DNA from 3 places in the Streptococcus downii genome. Region 1 is predicted to be linked to each of the others. Evidence: predicted binding sites of a transcription regulator. Region 1 holds the regulator's gene; each other region holds the start of a gene.
The links. Region 1 encodes CtsR, which represses protease genes until heat stress. Its sites were predicted from a motif close to TTGGTCAAAAAAGGTCAAANA; they were not measured.

Region 1 (5,521 bases):
GCCAGTAACTTCAACGCTGAAGCTTGCAGTTTCAAGTCGATACCCTTCTCTGCCAGGCTAGCAATTAATGGTTTAACCATGATCTTAACGATTTCCTGCATGTGTTCGCTATCCAAGCTATGGAAGACCACCTTTTCATCAATACGGTTGATAAACTCTGGTCGATAAGCTTTTTTCAACTCTTCAAAGATTCGTTTTTCCATATTTTTCTGGTCAAAACGAATGTCTTTGGCCCCAAAACCGACCGTTTTGTCGTCACGAAGAGCCGTCGCACCAAGATTTGACGTCATGATGATAATGGTATTTGAAAAATCAACCTTGCGCCCCTTGCTATCTGTCAAGACACCGTCGTCCAGAACCTGCAAGAGGACATTAAAGATGTCTGGGTGGGCCTTTTCTATCTCGTCAAAGAGGAGCACAGAGTAAGGTTTGTTGCGAACCTTCTCGGTCAACTCCCCACCTTCTTCGTAGCCTACATAGCCCGGAGGAGCTCCATTGAGACGGCTAGCTGCGAATTTCTCCATATACTCACTCATATCAAAGCGGATAAGGGCTGATTCGTCATCAAAGAGGACTTCTGCCAGAGCCTTGGCTAATTCGGTCTTACCAACACCCGTTGGTCCTAGGAACATAAAAGAGCCAATCGGACGCTTGTGACTGCGAATCCCTGACTGGTTGCGGCGAATAGCACGGCTAATACTTGAAACAGCTTGATCTTGGCCGATGACACGTTTGTGTAGTTCAGCTTCCAAGTTCAGATATTTCTTGGCATCAGTCTGAGTCAGTTTTTGGACTGGAATCCCTGACAATCGACTCAAGGTGGTCAAAATTTCAGATTCTGTTACCAAGTCTTTATAGACAGGCACTTCTTGTTCTTTTGCGATTAGCTGGGCCGCTTGTTTCCACTTGCCATCCATCAGAGCCTTGTCAGCTGGACTCAAGTCGGATTCGTCTGCTTTCACATGCTTGGATTTGTTTTGCACTGTTGCTGCCGCTTCATCCAAAAGGTCGATAGCAGAGTCTGGTAAGTGACGACTGGTCAAGTAACGATGCGCCATCTTGACAGCTGTTTCAACGGCTTCATCTGTGATTTGCACACGATGGTGTTTCTCATAGGTCGCTTTCAAACCTTGCAAAATAGTCATGCTGTCAGCTAGACTTGGCTCTTCAATCGTAACTTTGGCAAAACGACGAGAAAGGGCAGCATCTTTTTCGATGTGTTTTTGGTATTCTTCCTGAGTGGTTGCACCAACCGTTCTCAAAGTTCCACGCGCCAAGGCTGGTTTCAAGATATTGGCCGCATCCAGAGTCGAGTCAATACCGCTTCCAGAACCCATAATGGTGTGGAGTTCATCGATAAAGAGAATCACTTTGCCATCTTCCTCTATATCCTTGATGATGTTGTTCATACGTTCTTCAAAGTCACCACGGAAACGTGTTCCCGCGACAACATTCATCAAATCAAGCTCTAACACGCGCATCTTTGCCATTTCCGCAGGTACATCCCCACTGGCAATACGCTGAGCAAGTCCAAGTGCCAGAGCTGTTTTCCCGACACCCGCATCTCCAACCAAGACAGGATTATTCTTGGTCTTCCGACTCAAAATCTGAATCATACGTGCGATTTCCTTGTCACGACCAATAACTGGTTCTAACTTGCCAGAGCGCGCTTGCTCCGTCAGGTCATGCGTGTAGTCCTCTAGACCACCACTTTGAGCTTGAGGCATACCCATCATATTGGCCATGGAACTTTGCTTGTCAGCTACTGTGCGATGACGTTGACGCAAAGCCTTGAGATCTTCTCTAGTCCAGCCAGCACGTTCTTCTAGATTGCGACGAAGAGCAGCAATTCTGACCTGATCTTTCTGGTCTTCATAAGAAAAGCCTGCTCTCTCCAAGATGCGAGTTGCCAAGGCATTGCCGTCATGCAAAATCGCATAGAGGACATGCTCTGTCCCTAGCACCTTAGCATGGACCACTGAGGCCACATACTCTGCTTCTGCAAAGAGAACCTCCAAACGATGGGAAAAGGGCAATTCCGTAAAGGTTTCGTCCTGGCTATAGTCCGTTTCAGTCAGTTCCAACGCAACCTCTTCTAAACGGTCCATTTCATAAGGATAATCATTTAGAGTCGCCCCTGCTACACTGTAACTGTGATTGGACATGGCAATCAATAAATGCCAAGACTCTAGATATCGAGCTCCAAAATGGCTTGCAACCATGTAGGCACTTTCGATACATTCATTCAATGCTTTTGAATAGTTCATCTTACTTCTCTTTTCTATCTACCTCTTGTAATAGCTGTCGGAGCATATTGGCACGGACAACTGAAGATTCTTCCCCTAGGACACGATCCGTTGCTACTGAAGTCAGCAAGGTCATCTCCTGCTTGGTCATCAAGTCCTGCTCCACCAAAAGTTGGAGAATATCCTCATAAATCTCCTGACTAACTCTCTCACCAATCGAGTAAAGCAAATCGCAGAGCATCTCGTGATGACTGGAAAACTCAATTCGCCCTATGCGAATGTAGCCTCCACCACCACGCTTGCTCTCAACCAAGTAACCTCTGCTTTCAGTAAAACGTGTCTTGATGACATAGTTGATCTGACTTGGCACAACCTGAAAGGTATCTGCCAACTGGCTCCGCTGCAATTCCACGATACCAGATTGGTCTAATATCGCCTTGATATAAGCTTCGATATGATCTGATGTATTTTTAAATCTCATAGTAAATCAAACTCCTTCTTTGAACCTTGACTATCTTTGACTATACTATCATTTAACACTCTATAAGTCAAATTTTTAAGGCTCAACCATTGGAAATACTGACTTTCTTTAAAAACAATTATGCATTAAATCGCCTTAGTTTTTCTTGAAAGTTCCTAAAAAGTCCACAAAAAAGAGCCCTAAAAAGGGCGTAATATTGACAAGTTCAGCAGGCAAGAAACTATCACGGTCAAACGTGCTTTTTACTTTATGGACGATAATTCTACTAAATCATTTAATAATTCATGTTTAAATAACTTTTTGCACTCTTTTTGAAGACCTAAATTGTATCACCTTACATTTCTACTACTCTAATTAGGTATAAGATATAATAACTCTCCTAACTAATTATTTATATTGAGTTTTCAAAACAAGTTGTATTTATTGTTGCACTTATAATAGAACCAAGAATGAGCTAGTCAAAACTAGCTCATTCTATTACCTTTCATATTTTGCATGTGAAATAATTATTTCATCTGTTATCTCACAATTTTGATATCTTTTATATACAGAGTGCCAAGGTCCGTTTTTTGAGTGAGTTAAACCGACTAATTCACTTGCTGTTAAATCACCATATTCTTCAAAAGTTTCTAAAAGAATAGGAACTACTTTTTCAAATTCTTTTACGAGGAGCATTCTGCCAAGAGCTTGGGAAAGATGAATATCCTTTAAAATATACTTTGGAGCACTATCTGTTTCTATAGTGTCTGCACCATACTTTTTAAATTTTTGATAAACCTCTTGTACGACTGGTCCATAATCATAAGCGACTATTTTTTCAGGAAATAGCCGTTCCTCATATTTTAATAGATATTTTTTATATGCTAGATAAATTAATTTTTGTAATTTTAAATGCGAGGTAGCTTGAATTGCCAAGAAGAACTTCGCAATATCAATCGCAGAAAGTTTTAAGTCTGATTTTACAATCTCTTCAAATTCTTCAAAATCCTCACAAATCATTACATCTTCAAAGAATGAATCAAACTTAAGTACGCTTTCCCACGTACTATCATCAGATGTAAATGAATGTATTCCGACATCGTCCCGCTTAATTTCTTTGAGCCGATCTAAAATACTTCTAATTTCATCGTTATCTAACTTTCCTTCTGGAGCAGTCATATGAAAACCAACTCTTTTACCTTCAGTATATGAACTGGCAACTATAATAAAATGTTGAAACATCTCTCACTCCTCCTTTTCTAAATCTGCTTGATGATAGTCTTTTGGTATTAAAGTATATTTCCGTTTTTGTTTATGTATTTTGTGAGATTCTTCGTTTGATTCAGAATCACTCACACACCAAATCTGTAATTCCCATGGAAAAAATTTATTATTGCCGTTCTTAAAATATATATGTAAACCAACATAATTACCCTCGTTTCTCATATACATTCTGTCGATAATATCTACTATGCTTTTATCCTGGTTTAAATTATTGTAAATCAACACTACATTATCTACAAGTATTCTAAAGCCTAAAAAATCATTAAGAGATTTGTTTATAGGTACTTTTCCATTCTCATGTTGAGGACCTAAATAATATTTTATTTTTTCACGAATTGACTCTGATTGCTTAATTCTATATCTAATTCCAGAATACTCTACTTGTAAGAGCAATAATTTTATAGTAAATTGATTTAACTCCGCCTTATACAGATCAATCAGTCTTTGAAATTTAGGATTTACGCCTCTCTCATCTGCTACTTTATCGATTGTTTTCTTTAAGTTGTAATTTAAAGATGGCTCCAAGCTCTTTGAGAAGTCACCATGTAATTTATTGATTCTCTTAATAATTTCAACAACACTTTCATAATCATAAGATTCTATAACCACCTTAGATAATCTCCTACCTATCTACAAATAAAATAAACACAAACGTCACATCTATCCCCTGTGTTTACCTCGATTCTTTATGATTATATTATACACTTTCTCTTAATGTACCTTTTTTTGTACATTTTGTCAATCATTTTAGTTATGTTTTTTCCTCATTTTATTATAAAAAGTATGAATGATATTTTAATGCTATTTATAATACCTGATAGATAAAAATTCTAACATACTAGAAGAATTTAAAAGTAATTGCTTAAGGTAATTAACTCAAATTTATATTTTTCCAGCTCATACATACCTACCAAATATTAGCCACAAATCACGATACCTCTAAGTTGTTCGATGTCACTTCTACCGTTCCCCCTAAAAACAATTGAAGTATGAGATTAGGTAGATTATTGACTATAGTACTACAAAATCAGGAAAATAAAAATGGAACTTAGAAAGTTTAACAATAAAATTGTAACGATTACAGACGTTGATAACCAGACCTTTGAGGGAATTGTCTTTTTGAAGATAAGGGTACTTTTGATGAAGAGTATAATGCTTTATCTGTTAAAACAGGTTTACGATGGATGAGATTGTTTGAAAATGAAATTTTTAAAGTTGAAATTGCTGATAAAATCGGCCAGTCAAAAAGCCCTTAGATTTATTTCTAAGGGCTTTTATTCTACCAGTAGTTTTAATCGTGATATGTCAATAATGCTCCTTCTCGATAACTACGAGCAAAATCTAGTAAGATTTCACTTTTGAGACGATCATACTCTGTTTTATCAATATCCAGTAATCTATAGAGTTCTTTTAAAGTATGCTTTTGTTTTTGGGAAACAATAAATAAATTATAAAATATACCACGTTTCTTTTCGTCTAGGTCACTACTATAAGAGTCTATCATTTTGACCATCTCGATAGCTTTGGTTTC
Region 2 (5,521 bases), on a different contig from region 1:
CATCAATTGCGCCGCATCACTATCAACTGATACCGCACGCATGGCTTTCCCCATTTTTGTTTTTTGAACAATCACTTGCAATAAAATCATCAGGAGTAAGGAAACTGCTAGAATCATCAACTGAACATTTGTCAAGCTGATTGGCCCCAAATCATAGCGAACTGTTTGAATGGCTTGAGGAAAGGCACGAGTATTGGCACCGACTAAGTAAACCATCCCGTATTCCAGTAGGAAAGACACCCCGATAGCTGTAATCAAAACAGCAATACGTGTAGAGTGTCGCAAAGGACGGTAGGCAAGAAATTCAATCGCAACACCAAGTAGTGCGGTTCCTGCCATTGAAATAATTAAAGCTAAAAAGAAATCCATTTGGAAAGAATTAATCAAAAAGTAACCAATAAAGGCACCCATCATATAAATATCACCGTGGGCGAAGTTGATGAGTTTGATAATTCCATAAACCATGGTATAACCCAGGGCCAAAAGTGCATAAACACTACCCAGAATTAGACCATTCACAAGTTGTTGGAGCATAGCATTCACTCTTTTCTATCGTTATTTTTTAGAAAATTTCTCAATTTTCACAAGTTCATAAACACCGAAACAGGGAGTGAGTCAAAGGCTCATTCCCTATTTCAGCTACTATTCTAATGTTATGGTTTTACAACTTCTGCTGCTTCCACTTTACCATTATTCATGGTCATCATGTAAGCAGTTTTCACTGTGTTGTGATCTGCATCAAAGCTCGTTTGACCAGTCACACCATCAAAGTCTTTGGTTTTAGCAAGGTTGTCCTTGATTTCACCTGAGTTTTTAGCACCTTTTGCAGCATTAGCTACTAGGTAAACTGAGTCATAAGCCAAAGCTGAGAATGTTGAAGGTTCTTCGTTGTATTTAGCACGGTAGGCTTCAAGGAAAGATTTAGCTTTTGCAGAAACATCAACTGTAGTTGAGAATCCTGAGATGAAGTAAATGTTTGATGCTCTTTCAGCAGTTGCTTGTTGAACAAATTCTTCACCGTTAAAGCCGTCACCACCAACGATTGGTTTATCAATTCCCATACCACGTGCTTGGTTTACGATTTTACCTGCTTCTGTGTAGTAACCTGGAACAACGATAGCGTCAAACTCTTTCCCTTTCATTTTAGTAAGGGCTGCTTGGAAGTCTGTATCACCTGCTACAAACGTTTCGTCTGCAACAATTTCACCTTTGTAGGCTTCACGGAAAGATTTAGCAATACCTTTAGCATAGTCACTTGCATTGTCCGTATAAAGAACAACCTTCTTAGCATTCAATTTGTTTGTCACATAGTTTGAAATAATCTTCCCTTGGAAGCTATCTTGGAAAGTTCCGATAAATAGATATTCTTGACCTTTGGTCAATCCATCTTGAGTCGCACTTGGTGAAATCAATGGAACTCCTGCTTGAGTAGCGTTAGCTACAGCTGCAGCAGTTGCACCAGATGTCGCAGGTCCTACGATAGCTGCAACTTTTGATTGAGTTACAAGGTTAGTTGTAACAGAGGCAGCCTCAGCAGTTTCAGATTTGTTATCTTTATCCACAACTTCGATTTGTTTTCCATCAATACCACCTGCAGCATTGATTTCATCAACAGCAAGTTGAGCACCTTTTTGTTCAGAAGTACCATAGGCAGCTACAGCACCTGTTTCTTCAAAGTTAAAACCGATTTTGATAGTCTTTTCGTCTACTGGGTTACCAGTTGTATTTGACGCTCCTGACTTGACCTCTCCACAGGCAGCGAGAAGAGCTACGCTAGCAAGAGCCACAAAAGATAGAGCAAATTTTTTCTTCATTTTTAATCTCCTTATAGTTGTTTCAAAAATAGTATGTTAAGAATATACCGAATTATCAGAAAATTGTCAACACATTTATCTCATTTTTTTAAATGATAACGTTTTCCTCAGTGCGATAGAGATTGCCAACAAAGGGAGTTTCTAACTCTTGAATGTGGCAAGGTCTTATTTTTTTGATAAATCTTTCCTTACCTAATCTCTCAACTAAGTCATCTAGCTCCTCAGTTGGAACATAGAGCTGCAAGTAACGATGCTTCTTAGAATGGTAACAGATGTCACCGTATTCCTGAAGTTTTTTTGCATCTCGATTATAGTAAAGATAGATGATTAATCCTGAACGATTGACCTTTTCAAACATGGTGAATCCTCTTTCTAAGAAATCTTCCCCTATTATACCAAAAAAAGCAAACTCCGTCGAGTTTGCTTTCTAGGTTGCTTAGCTCAAAGAATTGTTAGCCATGATTTCATCAATGAAGCCATATTCGAGCGTTTCTTGGGCACTCATCCAGTAATCACGTTCCGCATCTGCATGAATTTGCTCAACTGATTTACCAGAGTTATCTGCAAGGATTTGCTCCAAAGTCTTACGAGTTTTGAGCAAGTGTTCTGCAGCGATTGCCATATCTGTTTGTTGGGTACCACCACCTGTACCACCCATTGGTTGGTGAATCATGTACTCTGCATTTGGAAGCATGAAGCGTTTGCCTTTTGCTCCACTTGATGCAATAACAGTCCCCATGGATGCAGCCATCCCCATAACGATGGTTTGGACATCAGCCTTGATAAAGTTCATGGTATCAACGATTGCCAAACCAGCTGAAACAGATCCTCCAGGTGTATTGACATAAAGGTAAATATCTTTTGTGCTGTCTTGGGCATCCAAGAAGAGCAACTGGGCGATAACGGAGTTGGCCATATTGTCTTCGACTGGCCCAGTTAGCATGATGATGCGGTCTTTCAGAAGGCGAGAGTAAATGTCATAGGAACGTTCTCCACGGCTTGTTTGTTCAATAACTACAGGAATCATTCATTTCTCCTTTTATGTTGAATTTTCTTAGTCATGCGACTCAATACAGAACTATTATATCTTTTTGGTCAAAAAAGGTCAAATTTTTGCTCTATACTATCGACAGAATCAAAAATTCAACCTCCTCGCGAAATTAGAAACATCCTCCAATTTCATCTTTAAGACTCTATCTGAGTCTTATTTCGTACCGAACAAGCGGTCTCCAGCATCTCCGAGACCTGGAACAATATAGCCATGTTCATTCAAGTGTTCGTCCAGAGCTGCTGTAAAGATTTCGACATCTGGGTGAGCTGCTTGAAGAGCTTTCACTCCTTCTGGAGCAGCTACTAGGCAGACAAACTTGATATTTGATGCGCCACGTTTTTTAAGCGAGTCAACAGCCAAGATAGCTGATCCACCTGTTGCAAGCATTGGATCGACGACAAAGATTTGACGTTGGTCAATATCCTCAGGCAATTTCACCAAGTATTCAACTGGTTGAAGGGTTTCTTCATCACGGTACATACCGATGTGACCAACTTTGGCTGCTGGAACCAAGCTCAAGAGGCCATCTACCATCCCGATACCTGCACGCAAGATTGGGACAATCGCCAATTTTTTACCAGCCAATTGTTTTTGAACGGTCTTTGTGATAGGTGTTTCGATTTCCACGTCTTCAAGTGGAAGATCACGAAGTACTTCATACCCCATCAACATTGCAATCTCATCTACTAATTCGCGAAAGGCTTTTGTAGAAGTGTCTGTACGACGCAAGATTGATAATTTATGTTGAATGAGTGGATGATTAATGACTTCAATTTTTCCCATTTTCTGAGTTCCTTCTTTCAATTTATTCTTCTTATTATATCAAAAAACGGTTTAAAAAGCTGTCTAAACCATTTATTTTAATTAATTTCTAAATCAAATCTGCCTCTTGAAGAGCTGTCTGAACAGTCTCTAATGGTAAATGAGTCAACTCGGTGCCTTTTTCATGATAAAGGTACTGGGCATAGTCATCCATTCGGTACTGGTTGATATAGACTACACGTTTGCAACCAACTTGTAGCAGTTGTTTGGTGCAGTTCAGACAAGGGAAATGGGTCACATAGGCTGTAAAACCTCTGGGAACCCCTCGTTCAGCTCCTTGCAAGATGGCATTGACCTCGGCGTGAAGTGTTCGGACACAATGACCTTCAATGACTAAACAGTCGTGATCAATACAGTGCTCCGTTCCTGATACGGAACCATTGTAGCCTGTTGAAATGACCTTATTGTCCTTAACTAGGACAGCTCCCACTTTAGCACGTTTACAGGTCGAACGATTGGCAATCAGTAAAGCCTGGGCTGCAAAGTACTCATCCCAAGCCAGTCTTTTTTCTGTCATGACTCTTCTCCTTTTCCTCTATTTTTTGAAAAATGGCAAGCGTAAATCTGCAATCTTTTCAGCTGGAACCTTCATGCCATCCTTGATCCATTTAAGCAGAACCGATACGATGGCAGAGCTCCAAAACGAATGAAGGTAGCTGCTAACGCCTTTTGACTTTCCGTGGTATTTTTCTAGAAATTCCTGCATGGCTTGGACAAAAATCTTTTCCAAATGGTAGTCCAGAGCAAGTTGGATAATCTTGGCTTCTTTCTTTGCTGCGCGGAAAAGGTGAACCCAGACCAGATAAAGGTCTGTTTTGACATCGTAGTGGCTCAACTGTTCCATGATATTATGAACACTGCGTTTAAAGACGCTTTCCAAAATCTCTTCTTTGGAGTCATAGTTACGATAGAAGGCAGCACGAGAGACGCCCGCCCGTTTGACCAACTCTGAAATACTGATCTTAGCCAAGTCTTTTTTCTCTAGAAGTTGCAAAAGAGCCGTCTCGATTGCTTCTCTGGTTAAAAAATTGGATTCTTGATTTGATTTTCTGAGATTTTCAAGAGATTTTTCAGATATTTTACGTTCAGACATAACAATTTCTTTCTACTTGTGACAACAGAGAGGTGGTACTTTTGTTTCAAGGGCTTTCATGATATAATTGTAAAAAAAGACAGAACCTTTGTCAATGTATAAGTGACAAAGATGGAGAATTTCTATGACTTGGAAGATTGTGGCTGACTCGGGTTGTGATTATCGTCAATTGGTAACTCCCGCTATTGATACTGAATTTATCAGTGTTCCTTTAACCATTCAAGTAGCTGATCAGGTCTTTATCGATGATGCCAATCTTAACATTGACCACATGATGGAAACCATGTATGCGACTTCTGAGGCTTCAAAATCAGCTTGCCCTAGCCCTGATGATTACTTGCGTGCATTTGAAGGTGCTAAGCATATCTTTGTCGTTACCATCACTGGTACTCTTTCTGGTAGCCATAACAGTGCACAGCTCGCTAAAAACATCTACCTCGAAGAACACCCTGACACTCAGATTCATGTGATTGATAGTTTATCTGCAGGTGGGGAGGTTGACTTGATTGTCGAAAAAATCAATGACTTGATTGACCAAGGACTTTCTCATGAGGAAGTTGTTGAAGCTATTACAGCCTACCAAGAAAAAACGAAGTTGCTCTTTGTTCTTGCTAAGGTTGATAACTTGGTGAAAAATGGTCGTTTAAGTAAGCTTATCGGTACGGTCGTTGGCCTTCTCAACATCCGTATGGTTGGGGAAGCAAGTGAAACTGGAACCCTAGAGCTTCTTCAAAAGGCTCG
Region 3 (5,521 bases), on a different contig from region 1:
AGTAGAATCATCTCTTTTGCTCCTTCATAAGGACGTTCAAGCCTAGTCTGTCCCAGTTGACCCAAAACTACCTTCACAGGCTTCAGTAACAGACGATTATCATAGATTCCCACAATAATCTTACCACGATGATAAAGAATATACTCTCCCATCATTGGACGATAACTCATCTCCTCTAGCTCTGATAGCTGTTCGAGAATAAAATCTAAATATTCTTTACTGGAAGCCATAATGCCTACTCCATTTCTTCTAAAAATGAGGTCTTACAAAACCTTACTTAAAAATTCCTTGGTCCGTTGTTCTTTTGTTTGATTGAAAATCTCCTCTGGTGTTCCATCTTCGACAACAACTCCATCCGCCATAAAGATAACACGGTCTGCTACCTCACGCGCAAAACCCATTTCATGAGTCACAATCACCATAGTCATCCCTGATTTAGCGAGGTCTTGCATAACAGCTAGAACTTCTCCAACCATCTCAGGGTCTAGGGCTGAAGTCGGCTCATCAAAGAGCAAAACATCTGGCTCCATAGCAAGTCCACGTGCAATGGCAATCCGTTGCTGCTGACCACCTGACAAACTCTGAGGATAGGCCTTTGCCTTATCTGGCAAGCCAACTTTTTCTAACAGTTCCTGTGCTCTTTTCTCCGCAACTTCCTTGCTTTCACCTTTGGTTTTAATTGGTGACAAAGTGATATTTTCCATCACTGTCATATTGGGAAAGAGGTTGAATTGTTGGAATACCATACCCATCTTTTCACGCATGGCAAAAAGGTCATTTTTCTTATCTGTGATATCGACTCCTTCAAAGATAACCTTACCTTTACTTGCTTCTTCAAGGAGATTCATCGAACGAAGGAGAGTTGATTTCCCGCTCCCTGACGGACCAATAATGACCACAACTTCTCCTCGTTTAATCTCAAGGTTGATGCCTTTTAAAACTTCATTTTCCCCAAAAGACTTATGTAGTTCTTCAATTTTAATCAAGGTTTCTGTCATTATTTCTTGTCTCCTTGTCCAATATGTTTTTCAAATGCTTTCAACGCCACTGTCAAAACAGAGGTCATAATCAAATAGTAAAAGGCTGCAAATAAAAGGGGAGTCAACGGTAAATAAGTTGTTGTTGCTACAGTCGTTGCACCATTCCACAACTCCATCACCCCAATTGCCGACAAGAGGGAACTATCCTTGATAATGGTGATAAATTCATTTCCCAGCGCTGGAAGAATATTCTTGATAGCTTGTGGCAAAATGACATAACGCATGGCATTTTTCGGACGAATACCAAGAGAGTAAGCGGCCTCTAACTGCCCTTTAGGAACCGCATTGATCCCTGCACGAACAGTTTCTGAGACGTAAGCTCCACTGTTCATAGAAATAATCAGAATACCAGGAATCAAACGAGAAAGATCAACTCCTAAAATTCCCACTTGGATAGTCGGAGCATTGATATGCATAAGAGCAAAGGCAATCATAATCTGAACCATCATCGGAGTTCCACGGAAGATCCAAACATACACATTTGCAAACCAAACGAGCGGTTTAAAGCGTGATCGCTGAGCAAAGGCCAGTAACACACCTATAATGGTTCCTAAGAAGACGACAAAGATGGAAATTAACACGGTAATCAGAGCTCCATAGTTAAAATACGGTAAATACTTGGGTAAAAAAGAAAAATTCATATTCAATCAACTTTCTATGTATTAGATTGTATGATTATAACATGAATTGAATTAAAATTCAATCCTTTTTCTCTAATTTTAACAATTAACTTGATAGAATGGAGAAATAGAGAGAAATCACAGTTTTTTTCTAGTCAACTACCTCTTGTTTATGGTAAAATAGTAACGATAAGAAATGGAGGAGAATCATAATGGAATCACATTTGGTTAGAATCATCAACCGCCTAGAAGCTATGACAAAAGATGGCGGAAATCTAAAACGTAATTTTGAACGTGAAGGAGTTGTTGTTGCAGAAGTTGCATACAGCTATGACGAAGAAAATGGATCACTCTTCACCCTTCGCGATGTTGAAGCGCGTGAAACCTATACCTTTGATAGCATTGATTTGATTGCAATGGAGATCTACGAACTCCTTTACTAATATAAAAACAACGGGCAGTAAGGCCCGATGAATGAGAATCCTTTTTGTCACCGCAAATGGGATTTTTTCTTACCTTCAATGTCGCTTGATTCTCCATAAATCCTTCTTTTAAAAACGACCACTTCCCAATCTTTTTACTTGCTTTACACCTTAATCATGCTATAATGAGAGTATAAAACTTTGACTATTCTTGACCTTTTTCTTAGACCAAGAATAAGAATGAAATGAGGTAGATGTATGCTCTGTCAAAACTGTAAAATAAACGACTCAACAATTCATCTGTATACCAATATCAATGGACAGCAAAAGCAAATTGATCTCTGTCAAAATTGCTATAAAATTATCAAAACAGACCCAAACAATACCCTCTTTAAAGGAATGACTGACCTAAACAATCGTGACTTTGATCCTTTCGGAGACTTTTTCAATGATTTGAACAATTTCAGACCTTCTTCTAATAACATCCCTCCCACTCAATCTGGTGGAGGAGATGGGGGCAATGGGGGCTACGGACCTCAAAACCGTGGTCCACTTCAAACACCTCCTAGCCAAGAAAGAGGACTCCTAGAGGAATATGGTATCAACGTAACTGAAATTGCCCGTCGTGGGGATATTGACCCTGTTATCGGTCGAGACGAAGAAATAATCCGCGTTATCGAAATTCTCAACCGTCGAACCAAGAACAATCCTGTCCTAATCGGAGAACCAGGTGTTGGTAAAACAGCCGTTGTTGAAGGTCTAGCTCAGAAAATTGTCGATGGCGATGTTCCCCATAAACTCCAAGGCAAGCAAGTTATCCGTTTGGATGTGGTCAGTCTAGTTCAAGGAACAGGTATTCGAGGCCAATTTGAAGAACGTATGCAAAAGCTCATGGAAGAAATTCGCAAACGCGAGGATATCATCCTCTTTATCGATGAAATCCATGAAATTGTCGGTGCAGGATCTGCTGGCGATGGCAATATGGATGCAGGCAATATCCTCAAACCTGCCCTTGCCCGTGGTGAATTGCAACTGGTCGGTGCCACTACTCTCAATGAATACCGTATCATTGAAAAAGATGCTGCTCTAGAGCGCCGTATGCAGCCTGTCAAGGTAGATGAACCAACTGTCGAAGAAACCATTACCATCCTCAAAGGGATTCAAAAGAAATACGAAGACTACCATCACGTCAAGTACACAGACGCTGCTATTGAAGCTGCTGCAAATCTTTCCAACCGCTACATCCAAGACCGCTTCTTGCCAGACAAGGCTATTGACCTGTTGGATGAAGCCGGTTCAAAGATGAATTTGACGCTGAACTTTGTTGATCCTAAAGTGATTGATCAACGCTTGATTGAAGCTGAAAATCTCAAGGCACAAGCTACACGAGAGGAAGACTTTGAAAAAGCTGCCTACTTCCGTGACCAGATTGCCAAGTACAAGGAAATGCAAAAGAACAAGGTGACCGATCAGGATACTCCAATCATCAGCGAGAAAACGATTGAACATATCATCGAGCAGAAAACCAATATCCCTGTTGGGGAGCTAAAAGAAAAAGAACAGTCTCAATTGATCCATCTAGCAGAAGACCTCAAGGCCCATGTTATCGGACAAGACGAGGCTGTCGATAAGATTGCCAAAGCCATCCGTCGTAATCGTGTTGGACTTGGCACTCCCAACCGCCCAATCGGAAGTTTCCTCTTTGTCGGACCAACTGGTGTCGGTAAGACAGAACTTTCCAAACAACTAGCCATTGAGCTCTTTGGTTCTGCTGACAGCATGATTCGCTTTGATATGAGTGAATACATGGAAAAACACAGCGTGGCTAAGTTAGTCGGAGCCCCTCCAGGCTATGTCGGCTACGATGAAGCTGGTCAGTTAACGGAAAAAGTTCGTCGCAATCCTTACTCTCTCATCCTTCTCGATGAAGTTGAAAAAGCCCACCCAGATGTGATGCACATGTTCCTCCAAGTCTTGGACGATGGTCGTTTGACTGATGGGCAAGGACGAACAGTTAGCTTTAAGGATGCCATCATTATCATGACCTCAAATGCGGGTACTGGTAAGGCCGAAGCCAGCGTTGGTTTTGGAGCTGCTCGTGAAGGTCGAACCAACTCTGTTCTCGGTGAACTCGGCAACTTCTTTAGTCCTGAGTTTATGAACCGTTTTGACGGCATCATCGAATTTAAACCTCTCAGCAAGGACAACCTTCTCCAAATCGTCGAACTCATGCTAGCAGATGTCAACAAACGCCTCTCCAGCAACAATATCCACCTTGATGTGACAGACAAGGTCAAGGAAAAGTTGGTTGACTTGGGATATGATCCAAAAATGGGAGCACGGCCACTCCGCCGTACCATTCAAGACCATATCGAGGATGCCATCACAGACTACTACCTTGAAAACCCAAGTGAGAAAGACCTCAAGGCCGTTATGACAAGCAATGGTAAGATTCAAATCAAATCTGCCAAGAAAAGTGAGAAAGCAGAAGAGAATACTTCTGAAAAAGAAGAATAAAACGATCTAACAGGTGCAGGAAGTCCATCAATTTCTGCACCTTTTTTTACTAAAATAACTGTTTATTCTTGACAGCTTGCCCCTCGTCCATTATGATAATAATAAAGATACTAGAGAATGAGGAAAGTTCTATGGCAAACCCAACTTTTGGTGAAAAAAGAGAGAATGTGACCTACCTGCCCCGCTACGGCGTTTACGTAGTTATTCCTGATCCAGAAAAAAAACAAATTGTCTTAGTTCAAGCTCCCAATGGTGCTTGGTTCTTGCCAGGTGGAGAGATTGAGGCAGGCGAAGACCATCAAGAAGCACTGAAGAGAGAACTAATCGAAGAACTAGGCTTTACAGCTGAAATCGGAACCTATTATGGGCAAGCTGATGAGTATTTTTACTCTCGCCACCGTGATACCTACTACTACAACCCAGCTTATCTCTACGAAGCTATTTCTTTCGAGGAAGTACAAAAACCTTTAGAAGACTTTAATCATATTGCTTGGTTTCCTATTGATGAAGCAATTGAAAAACTCAAACGTGGTAGCCATAAATGGGGAATAGAAGCTTGGAAAATTCAGCATAGAATTGACTAAAATACACGATTTTATCCAAAAAGTGCTATAATAGAGTTAGAAAATCGGAGGAACTATTATGAAGCTTATCAACACGACTAATTCACACTCGCAACTTGTTAAAAGCCAATTAGAAAGTACTGACGCAACCCTTGTTGAGGTCTATTCTGCTGGAAACACAGATGTGATTTTCACACAAGCTCCGCTTCACTATGAAATCCTCATTTCCAACAAACACCGCGCTATTCGTGAACCAGAAATCGAAACTATTCAAGATTTCTTCATGAAACGCAAGATTGATAAACAAAAAATTGATGAAGCTAATATCAAGACGCTTTATTCAGATAAACTGATTGAAA

Region 2: clpP (ATP-dependent Clp protease proteolytic subunit ClpP) is a predicted target of CtsR. The motif match lies at 2,906-2,926, and genes of this name have one in related genera.
Region 3: E2R31_RS01110 (ATP-dependent Clp protease ATP-binding subunit) is a predicted target of CtsR. The motif match lies at 2,281-2,301, and genes of this name have one in related genera.

What each region holds. Positions count from the first base shown of each region.
Region 1 covers NZ_MZNX01000006.1:366,236-371,756, forward strand. Annotated here, with positions in the region: gene E2R31_RS03675 (ATP-dependent Clp protease ATP-binding subunit) at 1-2,267, opposite strand, end outside; gene E2R31_RS03680 (CtsR family transcriptional regulator) at 2,269-2,727, opposite strand; gene E2R31_RS03685 (Panacea domain-containing protein) at 3,205-3,948, opposite strand; gene E2R31_RS03690 (nucleotidyltransferase family protein) at 3,952-4,599, opposite strand; gene E2R31_RS03700 (hypothetical protein) at 5,282-5,521, opposite strand, start outside.
Region 2 covers NZ_MZNX01000005.1:24,714-30,234, forward strand. Annotated here, with positions in the region: gene E2R31_RS01630 (branched-chain amino acid ABC transporter permease) at 1-534, opposite strand, end outside; gene E2R31_RS01635 (ABC transporter substrate-binding protein) at 654-1,814, opposite strand; gene E2R31_RS01640 (YlbG family protein) at 1,903-2,172, opposite strand; gene clpP (ATP-dependent Clp protease proteolytic subunit ClpP) at 2,251-2,841, opposite strand; gene upp (uracil phosphoribosyltransferase) at 3,019-3,648, opposite strand; gene E2R31_RS01660 (deoxycytidylate deaminase) at 3,737-4,204, opposite strand; gene E2R31_RS01665 (TetR/AcrR family transcriptional regulator) at 4,223-4,780, opposite strand; gene E2R31_RS01670 (DegV family protein) at 4,905-5,521, shown strand, end outside.
Region 3 covers NZ_MZNX01000003.1:14,037-19,557, forward strand. Annotated here, with positions in the region: gene E2R31_RS01090 (TfoX/Sxy family protein) at 1-230, opposite strand, end outside; gene E2R31_RS01095 (amino acid ABC transporter ATP-binding protein) at 264-998, opposite strand; gene E2R31_RS01100 (amino acid ABC transporter permease) at 998-1,681, opposite strand; gene E2R31_RS01105 (DUF1797 family protein) at 1,873-2,103, shown strand; gene E2R31_RS01110 (ATP-dependent Clp protease ATP-binding subunit) at 2,341-4,599, shown strand; gene E2R31_RS01115 (NUDIX hydrolase) at 4,731-5,183, shown strand; gene E2R31_RS01120 (DUF1827 family protein) at 5,242-5,521, shown strand, end outside.